One region of the Pseudoclavibacter sp. 8L genome, then DNA from elsewhere that is predicted to be linked to it. Evidence: predicted binding sites of a transcription regulator. Region 1 holds the regulator's gene; the other holds the start of a gene.
The links. The regulator HspR, encoded in region 1, represses chaperone genes until heat shock. The targets are predictions, from matches to a motif close to AAGTTGAGTCNNNNNGACTCAACTT.

Region 1 (3,401 bases):
ACGAAGCTCGGCGAGGCCATCTACGCCGCAGCCCAGGCTGAGCAGGCAGCAGAGGCCCCCGCGGCCGACGCACCCGCCGGAGACCAGGCAACCGACGATGACATCGTCGACGCCGAGGTCGTGGACGACGAGGACGACAAGGACAAGAAGTAACCATGGCTGAAGAGCGAAACGAGTCAGAAGCACGCGGCCCCGAGAACTCGGGAGAAGCAAACGAGCCGATCATCAACGACAAGCGTCGGATCGACCCGGAGACTGGCGAAGTTCGCGACCTCGGCACGGCTGCTGGGGCCGAGTCGGCGGAGTCCACAACGGACGACGCCGACCCGGCCGCCGGCGAGGCTGCTGAAGCCGCGGCTGAAGGCCTGAGCGTCGAGGATCTCGAGAAGCTCCTCAGCGGCGAAGGTGCAGAAGACGCGCCAACGGAAGGCGCCCCCGGCGAGAGCGATCTCGCAGTGGAGCGCCTCCACGACCTGCAGCGCGTCCAGGCGGAGTACGCCAACTACCGCCGCCGCACCGACCGCGAGAAGACCGAGGCCTACGACGCCACCAAGGCAGAAGTGCTCCGGTCCCTCCTCCCCGTGCTCGACGACCTCGACCGTGCCCAGAAGCACGGCGACCTCATCGAGGACACCCCGGTCGCCGTCATCGCGAACAAGCTGCGCACCGCAGTCGAGCGCCTCGGCCTCACCGCCTACGGTGAAGCCGGAGAGGCCTTCGACCCCCAGCGGTACGAGGCCATCGCGCAGCTGCCGAACCCCGACGTCACGAGCGACACGATCGCTGACGTCGTCGAACGCGGCTACACCATCGGCGAGCGCGTCGTCCGCGTCGCGAAGGCAGCAGTCTTCGTACCCGCTTCATAAGCACCGCGATCGGCGCATCCGCCCGATCGAACACGGGAGGGGGCACCGCAGCTGCGGGCCCCCTCCTGTCTTCATCCGGAAGACACGTGCTCATCCCTAGGAACAGAAGGACCATATGGCCAGTCAGGATTGGTTTGACAAGGACTTCTACGCGGTGCTCGGCGTATCGAAGGACGTAGACGAAAAAGATCTCAAGAAGCAGTACCGGAAGCTCGCGCGTCAGTATCACCCTGACTCGCACCCGGGCGACACTGCCGCAGAGGCGAAGTTCAAGGAGATCTCCGAGGCCTACTCGGTCATCTCCGACCCAGAGCACCGCGCCGAGTACGACCAGATGCGCGCCATGGGCTCAGGAGCCCGCTTCCAGCAGGGGCCAGGCGGCCCAGGGGGCGCGGGCTTCGAGGACGTGTTCGGCGGCATGTTCAACGGCGGCGGACGCCGCGGCGCGTCGAACGCCGACTTCGAGGACCTCCTCGGCTCCATGTTCGGCGGCGGGGGCGGCGGCTTCGGCGCAGGCAGCTTCGGGGGCGGCGCCGGCGGGCCTGCCGGGTTCCAGACCGGACCGCAGAAGGGGCGCGACCAGAGCGCATCCACGACGCTCAGCTTCATGACCGCCATCCACGGGGACACGGTCGAGCTGCAGGGTCAGGATGGGCGGGTCGTGAAGGTTCGCGTGCCCGCCGGCGTCGAGGACGGGCAGAAGATCCGCCTCCGCGGCAAGGGCGGGCAGAGCCCGAACGGCGGCGAAGCCGGAGACCTCATCCTCACCGTCGCCGTGCGACCCGACCCCGTCTTCACGCGCTCGGGCCTCAACCTGGAGGTGACCGTGCCGGTCTCCTTCGCTGAGGCAGTGCTCGGCGCCACCATCGAGGTGCCGACCGTCGACGGCAAGACCGTGCGCGTCAAGGTCGCGCCGGGAACGCCGAACGGGAAGACGCTCCGCGTGAAGGGTCGAGGCATCGAGTCCAAGAAGGGCAAGGGCGATCTGCTCGTGCACCTCGAGGTCGCCGTGCCGAATCACCTGTCGAGCGCGCAGGAGAAAGCGCTCGCCGACTTCGTCGCCGCATCCGGAGACGAGAGCCCCCGCGAGGACCTGCTGCGTCTCGCGCGCCAAGGCAGGTAGGGGGCGCCCATGGCATTCCCCTCCGACCTCGACGAGGACGCCCCGATTTTCGCGATCGCCATGGCGGCCGAGCTCGCGAACATGCACCCGCAGACACTTCGCCAATACGACCGGATGGGCCTCGTCACGCCTCGGCGCACGGCCGGGCGCGTGCGGCGGTACTCGCTTCGCGACGTCGCGCAGCTGCGCGAGATCGCGGTGCTCTCGAACGAGGGCGTAAGCCTCGAGGGCATCGCCCGCGTGCTCGAGCTGCAGCGCGAGGTGCTGGGACTGCGCCGCCGCGTCCGGGCGCTCGAGGCTGAACTCGCCGACGAGCGCCTCACGAGGCTCGGCGGTCGCATCTTCGCGGCCGGGGAGCGCGGCGACGTCGTGCCCCTCGCCCACGGGCGCCGCACGGCCCGCCGCACCGAGGTCGTCGTGTGGCGGCCGGCACGCATCCACGATGCCGAGGACGAAGCCGACGCCGAGGAGCCGCGCCCGAAGCGCACTCGCGCGAAAGCCGCGGCACCGCGTTCCCGCGCTCCCCGCGCCAAGCAGCAGCCGGACGCGTAAGCGCGCGCCCGCTGCCGCTGCGCGCCTCCCGAGCCCGCCTCCTGAGCCCACGCGCCGCGCCGCCGCCCGCACCCGCTTCGCGACCGCCCTCTTCCGCGCCGCATCCCGCCGAACTGCCCGCGTCTCGAGCGCCGAAAGGTCAGTTTGGCCCCATCCTGAGGCCCAGGATGGGGCCAAACTGACCTCTTCGGCGTTCGCGCCGCTTCGTGCGCCGCTTCGCGCGCCGCGTGCGCCGCTCCCGAGCCGCGCTCCCCGAGCCCGCTTCGCGCCGGCCGCCTTCCGCGCCGCGCGCGCCGCCTTCCGCGCCGCATCCCGCCGAACTACCCGCTTCTCAAGCGCCGAAAAGGTCAGTTTGGCCCCATCCTGAGGCCCAGGTTGGGGCCAAACTGACCTCTTCGCCGTTCGCGCCGCTTCGTGCGCCGCGCGCGCCGGCCACCTTCCGCCCGCGCCGGCCGTCTTCCGCGCCGCATCCCGCCGCCCCGCCACCCGCGTCTCAAGCGCCGAAAAGGTCAGTTTCGCCCCATCCTGAGGCCCAGGATGGGGCGAAACTGACCTCTTCGCGTCGGGTGCGGCGCGCGGGGTGGGCGCGCGGCGCCCCGGGGCTAGCGGGCTCCGTTGCCGCCGTCGACGCGCCACTGCGCGCCGGTCACGAACGACGCCTCGTCGGAGCCGAGGAACACGACGACCCGAGCGATATCCAACGGCTCGGCGTAGCGGCCCATCGGGATAGCGGCCTGGAACCCGGCCTTCGCGGCCTCCGTGTCGCCGCCGCCGAAGCCCTCCTCCAGCCGCCGCACCATCTGCGTGTTCACGCCGGACGGGTGGATGCTGTTGACTCGCACCCCGGTCGGGGCGACCTC
Region 2 (3,401 bases), on a different contig from region 1:
GGAGCTCGTCGGGGGCGAGGTGGGTCCCGCCGCCCTTGACGCCGTGCTCGTCGACCTCGAGCTCGCCCGGTGCTCCGAAGCTGACGATCTCGTCGCGCACCTTCACGCTGAGGCGTGGGAAGTCGAGGCTCTGTCCCTGCTCGTCGAGTCCAGTGCCCTCCGACCACTTGTAGTCGGCATCCTTGAAGGCCGCGTACTCCCGGGTGGTGCGCACGTAGCGCTTGAGCGCGTTCAGCTCGCCGCCGAGGGTGCCGTTGATGCCGTCCTTGGAGATCAGGATGCGCCCACGCAGCCCCAGGGACGCCGCGAGGTCGCGCTGCCAGAGGCGGATCGCCTCCGGGTCGGCGAGGGGAGCGAAGGCGTAGTAGAGCACGATCTTGGGGACAGCCATGAGGACGATTTTAGGTGAGGGGCTCACGCCGAATGTCCGTGGGTCTGCGTACCCTTGCGGCATGCCAGATCGGGTCATGTCGCTCTATCGGCCGGCGGCGCCGGTCGATGTGCAGCAGACCCTGTCTCCCCTCATGCGGGGCAGGCGAGATCCGACGTGCTGGGTGCATCCCGTGTCGCGCGACGTCTGGCGCACGTCCCACTCGCTGGCGGGAGGCGCGACGACGGTGTTCCGCCAGGCGCGGGAGGGGGTGCGGATCGTGTCGTGGGGTGAAGCTGCTGAGATCGCGGTCGATGAGGCTCCCACGCTGCTGGGCAGCGACGACGACTGGAGCGAGCTCCGCCTCGACGCCCTGCCGGAGCTGGCGGATGTGCGGCGACGGAACGAGGGGATGCGGCTCCCCAAGTCAGGTGCGGTGTTCGAGGCGCTGAGTGCGGCGATCATCGAGCAGAAGATCACGGGCCTCGAGGCGCATCGCGCGTGGGACATCCTGCACCGCGACCACGCCGACGCGGCGCCAGGGCCGGCCGGTCTCGTGCCGCGGCACCTGCGCTTGCCGCTCACGCCGGAGCAGTGGCGGCGCATTCCGAGCTGGGATTGGCACCGGGCCGGCGTCGACTCCTCGCGATCCGGAACGGTCATCCGCTCGGCGACGGTCGCCTCGGCGCTGGAGCGCACGAGCAGCCTGCCGACGGGGTCGGAGGAGCCGCTTCGCCGTCTTCGCTCGATCGTGGGCGTCGGTGTGTGGACGGCCAACGAGACCGTGCAGCGCTCGCATGGCGACCCCGACGCTCCGAGCTTCAGTGATTACCACATCCCCAACATGGTCGGATGGGCGCTCGCGGGCTGCGACGTCGACGACGACGGCATGCGGGAGCTGCTCGAGCCGTGGCGCGGACATCGCGAGCGGGTCGTGCGGCTCATCAAGCTCGCGGGCAACCCGCGCCCGAAGCATGGCCCGCGTATGACCGTGCAAGACCACCGCTCCCACTGAGCTTCGCGCCCCGCGTCGACGCGCGCTGACTTCCTTCGAGGGTGCGTTCGCCCAAGGCTGACGGGGTTTTCAGCGAATTTTCTGGCACTCGAGGGGGCGGAGTGCTAATTTTCTGCTCAAGGAAGTTGACACCAGTCGACTCAAGTTCACCGCACCGTCTCGCGTAGACGAGCGTGCGTACAAGGAAGGGGAAACGACATGGCACGCGTCTTCGATCCGTTCCAGGAGATGGAACGACTTTTCCAGGGAGCACCGAACAGCCCGCGTTCGATGCCCATCGACCTCTACCGCGAGGCCGACCACTACATCCTCACCGCTGACCTGCCCGGCATCGACCCGAGCTCGATCGACGTCGACCTCGACGGCCAGCAGCTGACGATCCGGGCCGAGCGCAGCACGGTCAACGCCGAGGGGGCCAAGTGGCTCGTCCGTGAGCGCAACGGCGGCAGCTACCTCCGCCAGTTCACGCTCGGCCAGGGGCTCGACACCGAGCGCATCGCGGCGAGCTACGAGCATGGCGTGCTGACCGTGACCGTGCCGGTCAGCGAGCGCGCGAAGCCACGCAAGATCGAGGTCGAGAGCGGCACGAAGGTCGAGACCATCCAGGCCTAAGGGGCCCGGTGATCGCAGCTTCGTGATGCGAACCCAGTAATGCAGAGAGGGGCAGCGCCGACTGGCGCTGCCCCTCTCTGTAACTCCGCGTTTCGGCACGTGCCCGCGACGCGCGCTTTCGCTGGTCAGGCGGCGTGGAGTCCCGTCCCTGCTTCTTCCGCGTCGCGGGCGAGCTTCGCGGCCGCCGCGTATCGGCTGCGGAGCGCCGCGTCAGGGGCAGGCTCGAGGCGAGCGATCGTCTCGACGGGCCAGTCCGGACGTGTCCCGGTCGCCACCCAGGCGGCCTGGCGGGCCGCGCCGTCGGCGACATACTCGCCGGGTGCTGGGATCTCGACGGGCACATCGAAGAGGGTCGGCGCGACGGCGCGCACGCCCTCGCTCAGCGCGGCGCCGCCGATGAGCATGACTCGCTTCGCCTCGACACCGAGCGCACGGTGGGCGTCGAGTGCCTGCGCGAGGCTGCCGAGCATGCCCTCGACTGCGGCCCTGGCGAGGTTCTCGCGGGTGAATGAGCCGCGGGTCATGCCGAGGAGCGATGCGGTCGCATCCGGCAGGTCGGGGGTGCGCTCCCCGTCGAGGTATGGCACGAACGCGAGACCACCGGAACCGACGGGGGCGGATGCGGCCAGCCGACCGAACTCCTCATGGTCGACGCCGAGCACCTCGGCGGTCGTGTCGATGACACGTGCTGCGTTGAGGGTCGCGGACAGGGGAAGGAATGCTCCCGTCGCGTCCGCGAACCCGGCGAGCCCGCCGCGGGGATCGACCACCGGTCGGTCGGCGACGGAGAACACGGTGCCTGAGGTGCCGATGGAGACGACGACGTCGCCCGCGCGCGCGTTGAGGCCGAGCGCCGCGCCGGCGTTGTCGCCGGCGCCCGCGGCGACGAGCGCGCCGGCCGGCGTCTTCCCCGCGACCTCGTCCGGTCCGAGCACACGAGGCAGGATGGCGTCGTGGCCGAGGGCCGCGATGAGCAGCTCGCGGTCGTAGTCGAGCGTGAAGGGCGACCAGTAGCCGGTGCCCGACGCGTCGGAGCGGTCGGTCGTGAGCTTCGTCAGGTCCGGGCCGAGGGGGCTCTCATCTGCGGGGCCGTAGCCGAGGAGACGCCACGTGAGCCAGTCATGGGGGAGGGCCACGGCTGCGACGCGCGCCGCGTTCTCGGGCTCCGCATCCCTCAGCCAGCGCAGCTTCGTGATGGTGAAGGAGGCAACGGGCACGAGTCCCGTGCGCTCGACGAGCGCAGCCTGGCCGAACTCGGCGATGAGGTCGCGTGCTGCGCCTGCGCTGCGGGTGTCGTTCCAGAGGAGGGCGTCGCGGACGACGCGGCCCTCGGCGTCGAGGGCGACCATGCCGTGCTGCTGGCCGGCGACGGAGATCGCCGCCACGTCGTCGAGCCCGCCCGCG

Region 2: a site for HspR is predicted at 1,508-1,532, ahead of GV007_RS01220 (Hsp20/alpha crystallin family protein). Genes of this name have one in related genera too.

What each region holds. Positions count from the first base shown of each region.
Region 1 covers NZ_LR733186.1:1,732,649-1,736,049, forward strand. Annotated here, with positions in the region: gene dnaK (molecular chaperone DnaK) at 1-153, shown strand, start outside; gene GV007_RS14865 (nucleotide exchange factor GrpE) at 156-866, shown strand; gene GV007_RS14870 (DnaJ C-terminal domain-containing protein) at 982-1,989, shown strand; gene GV007_RS14875 (heat shock protein transcriptional repressor HspR) at 1,999-2,541, shown strand; gene GV007_RS14880 (SDR family NAD(P)-dependent oxidoreductase) at 3,144-3,401, opposite strand, start outside.
Region 2 covers NZ_LR733185.1:272,296-275,696, reverse strand. Annotated here, with positions in the region: gene trhO (oxygen-dependent tRNA uridine(34) hydroxylase TrhO) at 1-391, opposite strand, end outside; gene GV007_RS01225 (DNA-3-methyladenine glycosylase family protein) at 453-1,385, shown strand; gene GV007_RS01220 (Hsp20/alpha crystallin family protein) at 1,584-1,997, shown strand; gene GV007_RS01215 (xylulokinase) at 2,123-3,401, opposite strand, start outside.